One region of the Arthrobacter sp. 05T442 genome, then DNA from elsewhere that is predicted to be linked to it. Evidence: predicted binding sites of a transcription regulator. Region 1 holds the regulator's gene; the other holds the start of a gene.
The links. The regulator LexA, encoded in region 1, represses DNA repair genes until DNA is damaged. The targets are predictions, from matches to a motif close to TCGAACANNTGTTCGA.

Region 1 (7,760 bases):
TCCACCGGCGCCGACACCGTCGTCGTCGATGCCGAACTCGCCCCGTCCCAGCGGCGTGGCCTGGAAGACATCGTCAAGGTCAAGGTCATTGACCGGACAGCCCTGATCCTGGATATCTTCGCCCAGCATGCCAAGAGCCGCGAAGGCAAGGCCCAGGTCGAACTGGCCCAGCTCGAATACCTGCTACCTCGCCTGCGCGGCTGGGGCGAGTCGATGTCACGCCAGGCCGGTGGCCAGGTGGGCGGCGCCGGTGCAGGCATGGGCTCGCGTGGTCCCGGTGAAACCAAGATCGAACTGGACCGCCGCAGGATCCGCACCCGGATGGCCAAGCTGCGGCGTGAGATCGCCGCGATGAAGCCGGCCCGCGAGACCAAACGCGCCAACCGCCGTCGGAACGCAGTTCCCTCGGTGGCGATCGCCGGATACACCAACGCGGGCAAGTCCTCGCTGCTGAACCGGCTGACCGACGCCGGAGTCCTGGTGGAGAACGCCCTGTTCGCCACCCTGGATCCGACCGTCCGCAAGGCCGAGACCGCTGACGGGCTGGGCTACACCCTTGCCGACACCGTGGGCTTCGTCCGCTCGCTGCCCACCCAGCTCGTGGAGGCCTTCCGCTCCACTCTGGAAGAGGTGGCCGATTCGGACCTGATCCTGCACGTCGTTGATGCCTCCCACCCGGATCCGGAAGGGCAGATTGCCGCGGTTCGGACAGTGTTCAGCGAAGTGGATGCGCGCAAGGTCCCGGAAATCATCGTCCTGAACAAGGCCGACGCCGCCGATCCGTTTGTACTTGAACGGCTCAAGCAGCGCGAACCGCGCCACGTGGTGGTCTCGGCGCGCACCGGTGAAGGCATTCCGGCCCTGCTCAAGGCCATCAGCGAGGGCATCCCGAGGCCCAGCGTGAAGCTTGAGCTGCTGATCCCCTACAGCCGCGGGGACTTGCTCAACAAGCTCCACGAGACCGACGCCGAGATCCTGAGCCTCGATCACGAGGAAACGGGTACCCGTGCCGTCGTGATGGTGCGCGAGGGCCTCGCCGCTGAACTGGATTCCTTCATCAGCAATGACTGAGGCGGCAGTGACAGGGACGGACGCGGACACGGCCGACGCCGCAGGGGAAGACCCCGCCGCGGAGGCGGACAACCGCCAAGGGTCAGGAAAGCAGAAGCCGGCCGGCGAGGAGTTCGTTCTTGAACTCCTCGACCGGGCGGTGTCCGGCATGGGCGGCCAAAGCCGCGACGGCCAGCACGAGATGGCCCGGCAGGTGGCACGCGCCATCGACACCGGCGACCACCTCCTGGTCCAGGCCGGCACCGGCACCGGCAAATCCCTTGCCTACCTGATCCCGCTGATCGCCCATTCCCTGGTCAGCGACAAACCCACCCTCGTCTCCACCGCCACGCTGGCCCTGCAGACCCAGATCGTCGGCCGCGACCTGCCCCGGCTGCTCAAGACCATCACCCCCGCCCTGGACCGGCCCGTCAAGATCGCCCTCGTGAAGGGCCGCTCCAACTATGTCTGCCGGCACAAGCTCGAGGGTGGCTTCCCCTCCGAAGAACCCTCCGAGGGCCAGCTCTTCTCGCTCGGGGAGGACACGAGCGTCCCGCACTTCGCCGCGGCCATGAGCGGGCCGTCGTCGCAACTCGGCAAGGAAGTTGTCCGGCTCCGCGACTGGGCCGAAGAGACCGCCACGGGGGACCGCGACGAGCTCATGCCCGGAGTCACCGACCGGGCCTGGCGCCAGGTTTCCGTCACGTCGATGGAATGCCTCGGCGCGCAGAAATGCCCCCTCGCCGCGGAATGCTTCAGCGAACTGGCCCGGCAGAACGCCGCCGACGCCGACGTCGTCGTCACCAACCACGCCATGCTGGCCGTCAGCGCCTTCGAGGGACTCGCGGTCCTGCCCGAATACGACGTCGTGGTGGTCGACGAAGCCCACGAGCTGCAGGACCGCGTGACGGGCGCCGTGTCCGGCCAGCTTTCCGTGGCGATGGTCCACGTCGCCGCGTCCGGGGCCCGCAAGCACACCGGCATCACCGTGGATGCGCTCAACAATGCCGCGTCCAACCTCGAACTTGCCATTGAGGGGGTTCCGAGCGGACTCATGCCCAACGGCCTCAACACCGAACAGCTGGACTGCGTGGACCAGCTCCGCGACGCCTGCCGCGCCGCGCTCTCCGATTCCAAGGGCGACAGCGCCACCACGGCCGACGGCGGTCGCCAGCTCGCCCGCTCCCGGCTCATGGTCATCCTGGAACTGTGCGAACGCCTCCTGGCTGCCCGCGAGAACCGTGAAGTGGTGTGGTTCTCCCGCAACAGCACCTTCGACCCGGCACAGGGCTACTCCCAGCCGGACGAAACGGCACCGGCCCTCATCAACGTGGCGCCGCTCAGCGTGGCCGGCCGGCTGCGCGAGGGCCTGTTCGCGGACCACACCGTCATCCTGACCTCGGCCACCCTCGCAATCGGCTCCGCGTTCGAACCGGCTGCCGGCGGCCTGGGGCTCGTCGGCCCCGGCGCGCCCAGCTGGACCGGCGTCGACGTCGGTTCGCCGTTCGAATACCCCAAGCAGGGCATCCTCTATGTCGCCAAGCACCTGCCCAAACCCGGCCGGGGCACTTCCCCGGAGACACTGGACGAACTGGAGAAGCTCATCCAGGCCTCCGGCGGCGGGGCCCTGTGCCTCTTCTCCTCCCGGCGCGCCGCGGAGGAAGCCGCAGAGGCCATGCGGCCGCGGCTGGACATGGACATCCTGTGCCAGGGCGATTCGACCATGACGGCGCTCGTGCGGCAGTTCGCCGACGAACCGGACACGTGCCTTTTTGGCACCATGTCCCTCTGGCAGGGCGTTGACGTCCCGGGTGTCTCGTGCCGTCTCGTCGTCATCGACCGGATCCCGTTCCCGCGGCCGGACGATCCGCTGATGACCGCCCGGTCCCGGGCCGTGGCCCAGGCCGGCGGCAACGGCTTCATGAGCGTCTCGGCAACCCACGCCGCGATCCGCCTTGCCCAGGGAGCCGGACGGCTGATCCGTTCGACGTCGGACAAGGGTGTCGTGGCGGTGCTGGATTCGCGGCTCTCCACTGAGCGCTACGGAGCCTTCCTCCGTGCAGCCCTGCCACCGTTCTGGCCGACCACCGACCCCGGGGTTGCCCTCGCGGCGCTGGAGCGGCTCTCGAAGGAATCCGGGCAGCCCGCCACGTAGGTCTGGCGGGCAGCCCGGTGCCTGGTCGGGAGCCCAGGGCCGGGCGCAGCCGGGGGAGTGCGACCTTCCCGCCCGGTTGCTTTCCTTCTGTCTCCGCGCACCCGCGGGATGCCGGCGCCGTCCGGGACCGGCGGGCCCGTGCTCCGCGAGTAACTGGGCAGGAACTCGAAGGGCCCCGTCCGATGTCGAACGGGGCCCTCATGCCCTGTGGCCGGTGTGCGTCAGAGCGACCGCAGCACCGAGACGACCTTGCCCATGATGACGGCGTGATCGCCAAGGATGGGCTCGTACTGGGTATTCTGCGGCAGCAGCCAGGTGTGTCCGTCCCGCTGGCGGAAGGTCTTTACTGTGGCCTCGTCATCCAGGAGTGCAGCAACGATCTCCCCGTTGACTGCGTCGCTTTGCCGCCGGACGACCACCCAGTCACCGTCGCAGATGGCGGCGTCGATCATGGAATCACCGGCGACTTTGAGCATGAAGAGTTCGCCGTGGCCCACCAGTTGACGCGGCAGCGGCATGACGTCCTCGACCACCTGGTCCGCCAGGATCGGTCCGCCGGCGGCGATGCGACCGACGAACGGCACCATCGCGGTGTCCGTGGCGCTGGCGAGCTCCGAGACTGACCGCCCTCCCGCCGCCCGCAGGCTGCTGGATTTCTCCACGCCCGAAATCCTGGTGCTTCCCTCGTCCAGGGTCAGCGGCATGAGCACCTCCATGGCCCGCGGACGCTTGGGGTCGCGGCGGAGGTAGCCGAGCTTCTCGAGCTGCGAGAGCTGGTGGGTGACGCTGGAGAGGCTGGCGAGGCCCACAGTGTCGCCGATCTCGCGCATGGACGGCGGGTAGCCGTTGTCGGTCACGGACCGCTGGATGGTTTCCAGGATCTTCTTCTGCCGGACGGTAAGGCTCTTGGGGGCCCGGGCTGGCTGTGGGCCCCGCTGGGTGGCCCTGCCGCCGGTGGCTTGTGCTGCCATGTTCGCCAACGCCTTTCCAATCCGCCCGGCCGCCGTGGCTGCAGCTGCCGGGAACTTCCGGCCTGAAATGTCAGACCCTGCTGATCAACTGCAGAAGTGGTTGTTCTGTGACTCAAACGTAGGCCAGCCGCAAAGCTTTTTCAAACATTTGTTCTAGCGAGTCTCGACAACGTTCGTTAGTAAGTGCTAAAACAGAAGAAGCAAAGTTCGAATATGTGTTCGATTCGGAAATTTCCGGGCGAAGCATCAAGTTCGGTTCTATGTTCGAAGGTTCAGTCGGTTGGCGGCGAGTAGGTGGAGTACGCCGGGCGGCAACGTATGGTCCAGGAGGGCTCAGTTCATGTCAGCATCAAGCGCGTTTCACGACACTTTCAGCCGCGACGCATTCGGCCAGTACGGCCGGCCCGCAGGCACGTCGACCCGCCGGCCCACTTCGTCCCGCCAGCACGCTTCATCCGCGGAGCCTGTGCAGGCCGCCCGGGCCCGGACCAAGCAGGCCCCGCTGCGTCTGACCCGGCGTGGCAGGTTCGTCTTCTTCGGCGTGCCGCTGATCCTTCTTGCCGCGCTCATCCTGTCTTTCAGTGGTTTCCTCAACGCTCCGGCGAAGGCGGCCGAGTCGGCCTCCGAGCTTTCGCCGACGCCCAGCGTATCCGTGACTGTTCAGCCCGGGGAGTCCCTCTGGGCCATCGCGGGAGAGGTGGCCCCGGAGCGTGATCCCCGTGATGTCGTGGCCGACATCGTGCAGCTGAACAACCTGGGGGCCGCTCGAGTAATGCCGGGCCAGCAGCTCTTCGTCCCGTCCAAATAGTCCCGTGGATCCTTGCGCAAGCCGCGAGGAAGTCCCGCGGATCAGTGGTGAAGCTATGCGCAAGCAGTGCGGAAGTCCTGTAGATCTGTGGTGAAGCCATTCGGAAGCCGCGCGCCGCGCCGTGGCCGGCCGCCGCAGCCGGTCGCTACGGGGCCCCAGGCGTCACAGTTTCAGCGCCCGTCGCCCTCTCACTTAAACTGTTGAAGTGACTGACCAGTTAGAGCGCCTCAACCGACTGCCCCTCCGGACCAATCTGCGCGGTCTGCGCCCCTACGGCGCGCCCCAGCTGGACGTTCCCATCCTGCTCAACGTCAACGAGAACACCCATGGTGTCCCGGCCGACGTCCGCGCAGCCATCACCGAGGCCGTCACCGCAGCGGCGGTCGGACTGAACCGGTATCCGGACCGCGAGTTCACCGAGCTGCGCGAGGGGCTGGCGGAATACCTCGGCCACGGACTGGGCGCAGAGAACATCTGGGCGGCCAACGGCTCCAACGAGGTGCTCCAGCAGATTCTCCAGGCCTTCGGCGGCCCGGGGCGCACGGCGCTCGGCTTCCCTCCCACATACTCGATGTACCCGCTCCTGGCTGCCGGCACTGACACGGAGTACATCATCGGGGTGCGCGCGGCGGACTATGGCCTCAGCGCTGAATCGGCGGCACGGCAGGTACGTGAGCTGCAGCCCAACATCGTCTTCCTGTGCTCCCCGAACAACCCCACCGGCACCGGCCTCGGCCTCGACGTCGTGGAGGCGGTCTACGCGGCAGGCGAAGCGAGCCGGACCATCGTGATTGTCGATGAGGCGTACCACGAGTTCGCCCACGACGGCACGCCCAGCGCCCTCACGCTGCTGCCCGGCCGGGAGCGGCTGATCGTCTCGCGCACCATGAGCAAGGCGTTCGCCCTCGCGGGCGCGCGGCTGGGCTACATGGCCGCAGCACCCGAGGTCACCGACGCACTGCGCCTGGTCCGGCTGCCGTACCACCTGTCCGCCATCACCCAGGCAACCGCCCTGGCTGCGCTGCGCCACCGGGAGGCGCTCATGGCCGACGTCGAGGACATCAAGCGCCAGCGGGACCGGATCGTTTCCGAACTGCAGCGGATGGGGCTCAAACCGGCAGCCTCGGATTCCAACTACGTGTTCTTTGGCGGCCTCGAGAACCCGCACCAGGTTTGGCAGGGGCTCCTGGACGCCGGGGTGCTCATCCGCGACGTCGGGATCCCCGGCCACTTGCGGGTCACTGCGGGCACTGAGACGGAAACCACAGCGTTCCTCGAGGCACTCGAACGCATCCTGACCAGCGACCCGGCGCTGCACGCCTAGACTTAAGCTGGAGCCCGTGCCCCGCCAGACTGCCCAGCACCCATGCCTTCTTCCAAAGGACACACCCACATGAGCCACACCGGATCACCCGCTGCCGAGGCCCGGACCGCACGAATGGAGCGGACCACCAGCGAGTCCTCGGTCCTGGTCGAGATCAACCTGGACGGCACCGGCGTTTCGGACATCAGCACCTCGGTTCCGTTCTATGACCACATGCTGACGGCGCTGAGCAAGCACTCCCTGATCGACATGACCGTCAAAGCCACGGGCGACACCCACATCGACGTTCACCACACGGTGGAGGACGTCGCCATCACCTTCGGCGAGGTCCTGCGCACCGCGCTGGGCAACAAGGCCGGCATCCGGCGGTTCGGCGAGGCGACGGTTCCCCTCGACGAGGCCCTCGCGCACGCCGTCGTCGACGTCTCGGGCCGGCCGTACCTGGTCCACGCGGGTGAGCCGGCCGGCCAGGAATACCACCTGATCGGCGGACACTTCACGGGCTCCCTGACACGCCACGTATTCGAGGCGATCACCCTGCACGCCGGCATCTGCCTGCACATGAACGTCACCGCCGGGCGGGACCCCCACCACATCGTGGAAGCCCAGTTCAAGGCCTTCGCCCGCGCCCTGCGCGCTGCCGTGGAGCCTGATCCCCGTGTCGAGGGCATCCCGTCCACCAAGGGTGCGCTGTGACGGGCAACGTGCTCCGCGACGGTGCCATCATCGACCCGGCCGCCGGCACCAGGCCGGCCTCCCCGGACGGCAAGCCCACCGTCACGGTGCTGGACTACGGTTCCGGCAACGTCCGCTCGGCCGTCCGCGCACTGGAACGGGCCGGAGCCCACGTGATCCTGAGCGCCAGGCCGGAGGATGTGCTCAACGCCGACGGCCTCGTGGTCCCCGGCGTCGGTGCCTTCGAAACCGTCATGCGGGAACTGAAAGCCGTTGACGCTGTCCGCATGATCGGACGCCGTGTCGCCGGCGGCCGGCCCGTACTTGCCATCTGCGTCGGCCTCCAGGTCCTGTTCGAAGCCGGTGTCGAACACGGTACCGAAGCCGAGGGCATGGGGGAGTGGCCCGGCAAGGTGGAGCTGCTGCCGGCCGACGTCGTCCCCCACATGGGCTGGAACACGGTGTCCGTCCCCGAAGGCTCGACGCTCTTCGCGGGCGTCGAGAACGAGCGCTTTTACTTCGTGCACTCCTACGGCGTCCAACAGTGGGACTTCGACGTGATCCAGCCGCGCATGGCAGCGCCCCTCGTGACCTGGTCCGAGCACGGCGCACCGTTCATCGCGGCCGTCGAGAACGGACCGCTGTGCGCCACCCAGTTCCACCCGGAGAAGTCCGGCGACGCCGGCGCGCGTCTGCTGCGCAACTGGGTCAACAGTCTGCGGCCCAGGACTGCCGACGCCGCCTCCACCGACCCCGGACAGGTCGCCTAGATGTGGT
Region 2 (7,760 bases), on a different contig from region 1:
CCGCCGGAAGGCTACGCCGGGGGCATGCTGGCGGAACTGACTGCCCTGCACGACCGGGTGCCGCTGCCGATGGACCGGGAGACCATGCAGGCCTGGCTGGACCCGCACGTCGATGACGCTGCCGCTCTCGTGGACCTGGTCCGCGCCGGCGCGCACGACGTCGCGGAGGGCTGGACGATTGACGCCGTCGGCACCGCCGTCGGGAACGTCAAGAACGATTCCCCGGAACTCATCCAGCCGGTCGGGAGCCTCTTCTAGGGCTCCGGCTGCCCCGCCCGCTCAGCAGAGGCTCCGTTCAGAGCGTGACTGTACCGCCGTCGTCGACCGCCCACGAGGGGTTGAAGGCCACTTCCCAGCGGAAGCCGTCGGGATCGGCAAAATACCCCGTGTAGCCGCCCCAGGGCTGGGTCCTGGGGGCAGAGACGATGGTGGCGCCGGCCGCTTCGGCCTCGGCCATGACCCAGTCGACTTCCGCCGTGCTGGCCAGGTTGTGGCTCAGCGTGATGCACGGAATGCCGGCAGGGCTGCCGGTCCCGGCCTCGGCCTGCATCTGTCCGGCGTCCCAGAGCGAGAGGAGCAGGCCGTGATTGACCTGGAGGAAGAGCACCTGGCCCGGAACTTCCCGGTGGACCCGCCAGCCGAGGCCGTCAACGTAGAAGCTGCGTGAGGCGTCGACACTGCGGACACCCAGTGAAATTAAGTCGACTCGTGGCTGCATCTTTAGATACTGTCATGGTCATGTCCACAAATCACGGAGACGACAAGAACGCCCAGGCCGACAAGGAGCAGCTCGCCGCCGTGCGTGTGGCCGTTGACGAGGTGGATGAGCAGATTGTCATGCTGATCGGTCGCCGTGAACGCCTCATCCGGATCGCCGGGACCCTCAAGGAGGACAGCGCCCAGGTGCGGGCGCCGGGGCGGGTTGAGCGCGTTATCGAGCATGTCCGCGCGACCGCGGAGAAAAAGGACATCGATCCCGACATCGTCGAGAAGACCTACCGCGCCATGGTGGATGCCTTCACCACGCTGGAACTGGAAGTGTACAAAGCCAGCAGTTAGGTCCCGCGGCTTTAGGCTTTAGAGGGCTTCCTCCACCGGCACATTCGCCTGGAAGTCCCGGCCGTCGCAGTCGCTGAAAGCGGTCATGAGGTGTCCCTTGGACAGTCCCATCACCGTGCTCAGGGGGAAGTGGCCGGTGATGGTGTTCCCCGAATGCTCCACACCCTTGAGGTCAAAGTTCTCCTCCGTGCCGTCATGGCTGAAGCAGTAGAAGGACACGGCCTCGCCGTTCATGAATTCGATCCCCATCCTGCGCTGGTGGGAATGGTCCGGCGTTGCCGCCACGAGGCCCACTACGTAGGCGCCCTGGCCCGGAATATTTCCGTCTATATCGAACTTCGCCACCAGGGCGATGTCCTTGGCGGCGATGCTGACGTGCTTGAGGAGTGCGTTATGGGAACTCATGGCTCAATCCTGCTCTCTGCGCTCCCGTCCGTCCACCCCTGACCTAGGTTTTGCCCCGGCCCCGTCGTAGACTGGACTTGTTCGAAGATATGTTCGAATAGTGATTTTGCGCGGATTGTTTGCGCGGTGGTCCGGGAGGCACTATGGGCATGTTCAGCGAGTCGGTCGACGTCGTCTGCACGCCCTCCGGCATGCCTGTGAAGCTTGACTGGGCAGGCCGCCACTACACCGTGTGCGCGGACCCGGTCCGCTGGTACGAGCGCCGCCAGTGGTGGGCGGAGGAAAGCCGGGCTCCCCTGGGGAGCGGTCCGGGGCTGGTCGACCACGAGATCTGGCGGGTCCAGGTCCGCCTGGCTGATGCATCCCCGGAGGACATGCTCACCCTTGACCTGACCCGGCATCTCGGCAGCGGCCGCTGGCGGTTGCTGAGGATCCACGACGCCCTGCAGCCCCTCCGGAAGCCCAAGACAGCATGAGTTTCACCCATCTCCACGTTGCCACCGCCTTCAGCGCCCACTACGGGGTCTCCTGGCCGGATGAACTGGCCAGCGCCGCCGCGGCCGACGGCGCCACCGCGCTCGCCTGCACGGACCGTGACGGGCTCTACGGGACGGTCAAGCACCTGAAGGCCTGCATGGCGGCCGGGCTGGATCCGATTGTCGGGGTCGACCTTGCGGTCTTTGACGACGACGGCGACCTCCGCACCCAGGTGGGCGGACGCGTCGTCGTCCTGGCGCACGGGCACACCGGCGGCGCCGGCTACCGCGCGCTGTGCAGGCTGATCTCCGACGCCCATGCCCGCACCACGGGTAAGGCGCAGGGAGCGGTGCCGGTTGCCGTGACCCGGGCGGAACTGGCCTCCCGCACGCTGCACCCGGAGACGCTGAAGCCGGTGCTGACCGTACTGATCGGGCCGGACTCCGACGTCGGACGTGCCATGGGCGGGCGGCGGTACCTGCGGCCCCGCACCCTGTTCAAACGCTGGCTCGACGCCATGCCGCCGGGCACCGTGGCGGCGGAGGTCGTCTCCCAGCTCAGCCCGCCGGGGGAACCGCTCAGCACGGCCCATGCCGTGCGCATGCTCAAACTCGCCGCGGAACACGCAGTGCCCGCCGTACTGAGCAACGCCGTGCGGTATGTCGCCGAGGACGGCGCGGCAACGGCGGACGTGCTGGACTCCGCCCGGACCCTGAAATCGCTCCCCGAGCTCTCCGCCGCCCCGCTGCTGCAGCCCAACGGGCAGGGCTGGCTCAAATCGTCGGTACAGATGCTGCAGCTGGGCAAGGAAATCATGCATGCCGCCGGATACGGCACCGCTGACCTCAAACGGCTAATGGCCCAGACCGAGGCGCTCGCGGACCGCTGCCGGATTGACCCGGTCACGGACATGGGGTGGAAGCAGCCCGTGGTCCCGGAAACCTCCGTGATCGGCATCGCCGGGGATCCCCTCGTGGAGCTGACCCTGCGCTGTGAGGCCGGAATCGGCCGGCGGTTCCCGGGCATCGCCGGAAAGCCGGAAGAACAGCTGCGTGCCCGGCTGGGGCACGAACTGCGGATCATCGACAGCCTGGGCTTCGCCGCCTATTTCCTGACTGTCGCCGAGGTCTCGCGGATGATCCTGGACATGGGTGTCCGGGCAGCCGCCCGCGGCTCCGGCGCCTCCAGCCTGGTCAACTATCTGATCGACGTCAGCCAGGTGAACCCGCTCCAGCACGACCTCATCTTCGAACGCTTCCTCTCCCGCGACCGTGCCACGTTGCCGGATATCGACATCGACGTCGAAAGCGCCGAACGGCACAACGTCTACCGGAAGATCTTTGAGCGCTTCGGGGCCGAACGCGTCACGCTCATGAGCATGCAGAACGGCTACCGCGCTCGCGGTGCCGTGCGCGACGCCGGCCTGGCGCTGGGCATGGACGACGGGGAGATCGGCGAGATCGCCAAGCAGCTGTGGCGGTTCTCGGCCCGGAATTTCCGTGAGGCCCTGGTGGAGAAGCCGGAGCTGCGGGAATTCGCGGGACGGGTGGAGCAGCGCGACTTCACCGGGAACCAGCAGCTGGATCTGCTGGTGGACCTCACGGAACGGCTGGACCGGCTGCCCCGGCACATCTCCATGCACCCGTGCGGCGTCATCCTGGGCGATGCCACCCTGCTGGACCGCACCCCCGTCCAGCCCAGCGGCCTGGGCCTGCCCATGAGCCAGTTCGACAAGCACGACATGGACCCCATGGGGATGCTCAAACTCGATGTGCTGGGGGTCCGGATGCAGAGCGCCATGGCCTTCGCCGTCCGGGAGGTCATCCGGCTCCACCCCTCCAAGGCCGAAGTGGTCGCAGCCGGCGCGCATCCGGCCGGACCGGAGGGCACCGGACCGGACTACATTTCAGAGGACGGACACATTGATCTCAACGCCGTCCCGCTCGACGACGAACCCACGTACGAGCTCATCCGGAGCACGCACACCCTGGGCTGTTTCCAGATCGAATCCCCGGGCCAGCGCGAACTGATCGGCAAGCTGGCGCCGCGGGAGTTCAACGACCTCATCATCGACATCTCGCTGTTCCGGCCGGGGCCGATGAAATCGGACATGGTCCGGCCCTTCCTGGAACACCGGCACGGTTTCGCCCCCGAGGTCTACCCGCACCCGGACCTCAAACCGGTGCTCGAGGAGACCCACGGCGTGACGGTTTTCCACGAGCAGATCCTGAAGACCTTCGATGTCATGACCGGGTGCGGGCTGGCGAGGGCCGATGAGTTCCGCCGTGCGCTGGGCAACGAGGTGCTGGAAGGAAGGGTGGAGGAGTTCTTCCGGAAGGAGGCCCGGGCCAGGAACTACACCCCGGAGGTGGTGGACAAAGTCTGGGGCACCCTGAAGGCCTTCGGCAGCTTCGGGTTCTGCAAGGCCCACGGGGCCGCCTTTGCCGTGCCTACGTACCAGTCGGCGTGGCTGAAGACCCACCACCCGGAGGCGTTCCTGGCCGGGCTGTGGGAACACGATCCCGGCATGTACCCCAAACGCCTGCTGGTGGCCGAGGCGCGGCGGCTGGGGATCCCCATCCTTCCCCTGGACATCAACCGGAGCCAGGCGGAGTACCGGGTGGAGCGGGTCCCCGCCGGCCCGGACCGGGGCAAACTGGGCATCCGGCTGAGCCTCAACGGCATCTACGGGCTCTCCGGCGCCGAGCTGAAGAGGATTGTGGCGGGCCAGCCCTATGACTCGCTGGCGGACCTGCGCGCACGGTCCCGGCTCAGCAAGCCGAGCATCAAACGGCTGGCCCAGCTGGGCGCCTTCGACTCCCTGCACCGGGCCGCCGGCGGAACGGCCAACCGTGCGGACCTGGTCCAGCACCTGCAGGACCTGCAGCACCGCCCGCAGCGGAAGGGCATGGAGATCATTGACGGCCAGCTGGCCCTGCCGCTGGGGGACCTCGAGCTGAAGAACCTGAAGGCGGTGCTGCCCGCGCCCAGCATGGTGGACAACGTCCGGGCGGAACTGGACCTGATGGCGGTGGACGTCAGCGAACACCTGATGACCAGCCACCGCCCCCTGCTGGACCGGCTTGGCGTGACCACCGCGGACAAGCTGCTGGGGCTGCGCAACGGCACCGAGGTGCTGGTGGCCGGGGTCCGGGTTGCCACCCAGACGCCGCCCATGCGGGGAGGGCGCCGGGTGGTGTTCATCAGTGTCGACGACGGCACGGGCTGCGTGGACTCTGTCTTCTTCCACGAGGCCCAGGAGCTGGCCGGGCCCCTGCTGTTCGGCACCCGGCTGCTGCTGATCCGCGGCACCACCCGCCGGACCGGACCCCGGGGGATCAGCATCAGTGCCAGCATGGCCTGGGACCTCAGCCGCACCGGGACCCTGCCGTTCCCGGAACCGGCGGCCGGTGCGTCTGCGAGCCGGGAGGCGGAGCCGGCGGGCCCGCTGGACGGGATCAGCCGGAATCTGGCCATCACCGGGCTGGGCGGCTGAACCGCGGTACCGCGCGGTACCGCGGGGGCCCGCCGGGGCCGCCCAACGCACGGCGGCGCCGCGCCGCCGTCGTGCGTTGGGCGGCCCCGAAGAAACCGATAGCATGGACGAGGCTGGCTGTGGTCCCCGTACGCCACAAGCTACGAAGCCTAAACATTGAATAGGAGACACCCGTGTCAGATGCCCAGCAGATCACCCTTCTCGTCGATGGCGAAGAGACCAAGGTGACTACCGGGACCACCGGCGCGGAACTCTTCTTTGAGCGCCGCGACGTCGTTGTGGCCCGCGTCAACGGCGAGTTGAAGGACCTTGACCAGCCGCTGCCCGAAGACGCCACGGTGGAGGCCGTCACCATCGGCTCCCCGGACGGCCTGGACGTCCTGCGCCACTCCACGGCCCATGTCATGGCCCAGGCCGTGCAGCAGCTGCGGCCCGATGCCAAGCTCGGCATCGGCCCGTACATCACCGACGGCTTCTACTTCGACTTCGACGTCGAGGAGCCGTTCACTCCGGAAGACCTGCGCCAGCTCGAAAAGATGATGCAAAAGATCATCAACCAGAACCAGAAGTTCGTCCGCCGCGTCGTCTCCGAGGACGAGGCCCGCGAGGCGATGAAGGACGAGCCCTACAAGCTTGAGCTGATCGGCCTCAAGGGTGCCGGCTCCGACGCCGACGGCTCATCCGTCGAAGTGGGCGGCGGCGAGCTCAGCATTTACGACAACGTCGAGCGCAAGGACGGCACCGTTCTCTGGTGCGATCTCTGCCGCGGGCCGCACCTGCCCAACACCAAGCTGATCTCCAACGCCTTCGCCCTGACCCGGTCCTCGGCGGCCTATTGGCGGGGCAGCGAAAAGAACAAGCAGCTCCAGCGCATCTACGGGACCGCGTGGCCCACCAAGGAGGCCCTCAAGGCCTACCAGGAGCGGATCGCCGAGGCCGAGCGCCGCGACCACCGCAAGCTCGGCGCCGAACTGGATCTTTTCTCCTTCCCGGATGAGCTGGGCTCCGGCCTGCCGGTGTTCCACCCCAAGGGCGGCATCATCCGCAAAGCCATGGAGGACTACTCCCGCCAGCGCCACGTCGACGCCGGTTACGAGTTCGTCTACACCCCGCACATCACCAAGGGCCACCTCTACGAGGTTTCCGGCCACCTGGACTGGTACCGGGACGGCATGTTCCCCCCGATGCACATTGACGCGGAACTCAACGAGGACGGCACGGTCCGCAAGCCCGGCCAGGACTACTACCTCAAGCCGATGAACTGCCCGATGCACAACCTGATCTTCCGCGCCCGCGGCCGGTCCTACCGGGAGCTGCCCCTGCGGCTGTTCGAGTTCGGTTCCGTCTACCGCTACGAGAAGTCCGGCGTCGTGCACGGACTCACCCGGGTCCGTGGCATGACCCAGGATGACGCCCACATCTACTGCACCCGCGAGCAGATGAAGGACGAGCTCACCAAGACGCTCAACTTCGTGCTCGGACTGCTCAAGGATTACGGGCTCAACGATTTCTACCTGGAACTCTCCACCAAGGACCCGGAGAAGTCCGTGGGCTCGGACGAGGTCTGGGAGGAAGCCACCCAGACCCTGGCCGAGGTCGCCGAAGCCTCCGGTCTGGACCTGGTCCCGGATCCGGGCGGCGCCGCGTTCTACGGACCCAAAATCTCGGTCCAGGCCCGCGACGCGATCGGCCGGACCTGGCAGATGTCCACCATCCAGCTGGACTTCAACCTGCCCGAGCGCTTCGAGCTTGAATACCAGGCCGCCGACGGCACCCGCCAGCGGCCCGTCATGATCCACCGCGCCCTCTTCGGCTCGATCGAACGCTTCATGGGCGTCCTGACCGAGCACTACGCCGGTGCCTTCCCGGCCTGGCTGGCCCCCGTCCAGGTGGTCGGCATCCCGGTCGCCGAGACGTTCAACGACTACATGTTCGACGTCGCGGACCAGCTCAAGGCCGCGGGCATCCGTGCCGAAGTCGATATTTCCTCGGACCGTTTCCCGAAGAAGATCCGCACAGCCAGCAAGGACAAGATCCCGTTCGTGCTGATCGCCGGGGGAGACGACGCCGAGGCCGGCGCGGTCTCCTTCCGGTTCCGCGACGGCAGCCAGGACAACGGCGTGCCCGTGGCCGAGGCCGTCCAGCGGATCGTCGAGGCCGTCCGCAACCGGACCAGCTAGCGGATACGGAAGGGCAAGGCGTGCAGGAGAGTACAGCAGCGGGTCCGGACTATCCGGGCGACGGCGCCGTGACAGACGACTTCGGCCTGGCGGGGGTCCCGGACGCTTTCCAGCGGCTGTGGACCCCGCACCGGATGGCGTAC

Region 2: the regulator LexA is predicted to act here: its motif matches at 1,546-1,561, upstream of AC1DES_RS14830 (DUF6504 family protein).

The regions. Positions count from the first base shown of each region.
Region 1 covers NZ_JBFTKM010000005.1:3,447-11,206, reverse strand. Annotated here, with positions in the region: gene hflX (GTPase HflX) at 1-1,071, shown strand, start outside; gene AC1DES_RS07200 (ATP-dependent DNA helicase) at 1,064-3,205, shown strand; gene lexA (transcriptional repressor LexA) at 3,427-4,176, opposite strand; gene AC1DES_RS07190 (LysM peptidoglycan-binding domain-containing protein) at 4,517-4,984, shown strand; gene AC1DES_RS07185 (histidinol-phosphate transaminase) at 5,190-6,308, shown strand; gene hisB (imidazoleglycerol-phosphate dehydratase HisB) at 6,378-7,004, shown strand; gene hisH (imidazole glycerol phosphate synthase subunit HisH) at 7,001-7,753, shown strand; gene AC1DES_RS07170 (hypothetical protein) at 7,754-7,760, shown strand, end outside.
Region 2 covers NZ_JBFTKM010000016.1:45,656-53,415, forward strand. Annotated here, with positions in the region: gene AC1DES_RS14810 (SOS response-associated peptidase) at 1-258, shown strand, start outside; gene AC1DES_RS14815 (VOC family protein) at 296-718, opposite strand; gene AC1DES_RS14820 (chorismate mutase) at 733-1,059, shown strand; gene AC1DES_RS14825 (hypothetical protein) at 1,078-1,464, opposite strand; gene AC1DES_RS14830 (DUF6504 family protein) at 1,608-1,940, shown strand; gene AC1DES_RS14835 (DNA polymerase III subunit alpha) at 1,937-5,437, shown strand; gene thrS (threonine--tRNA ligase) at 5,611-7,617, shown strand; gene AC1DES_RS14845 (HIT family protein) at 7,638-7,760, shown strand, end outside.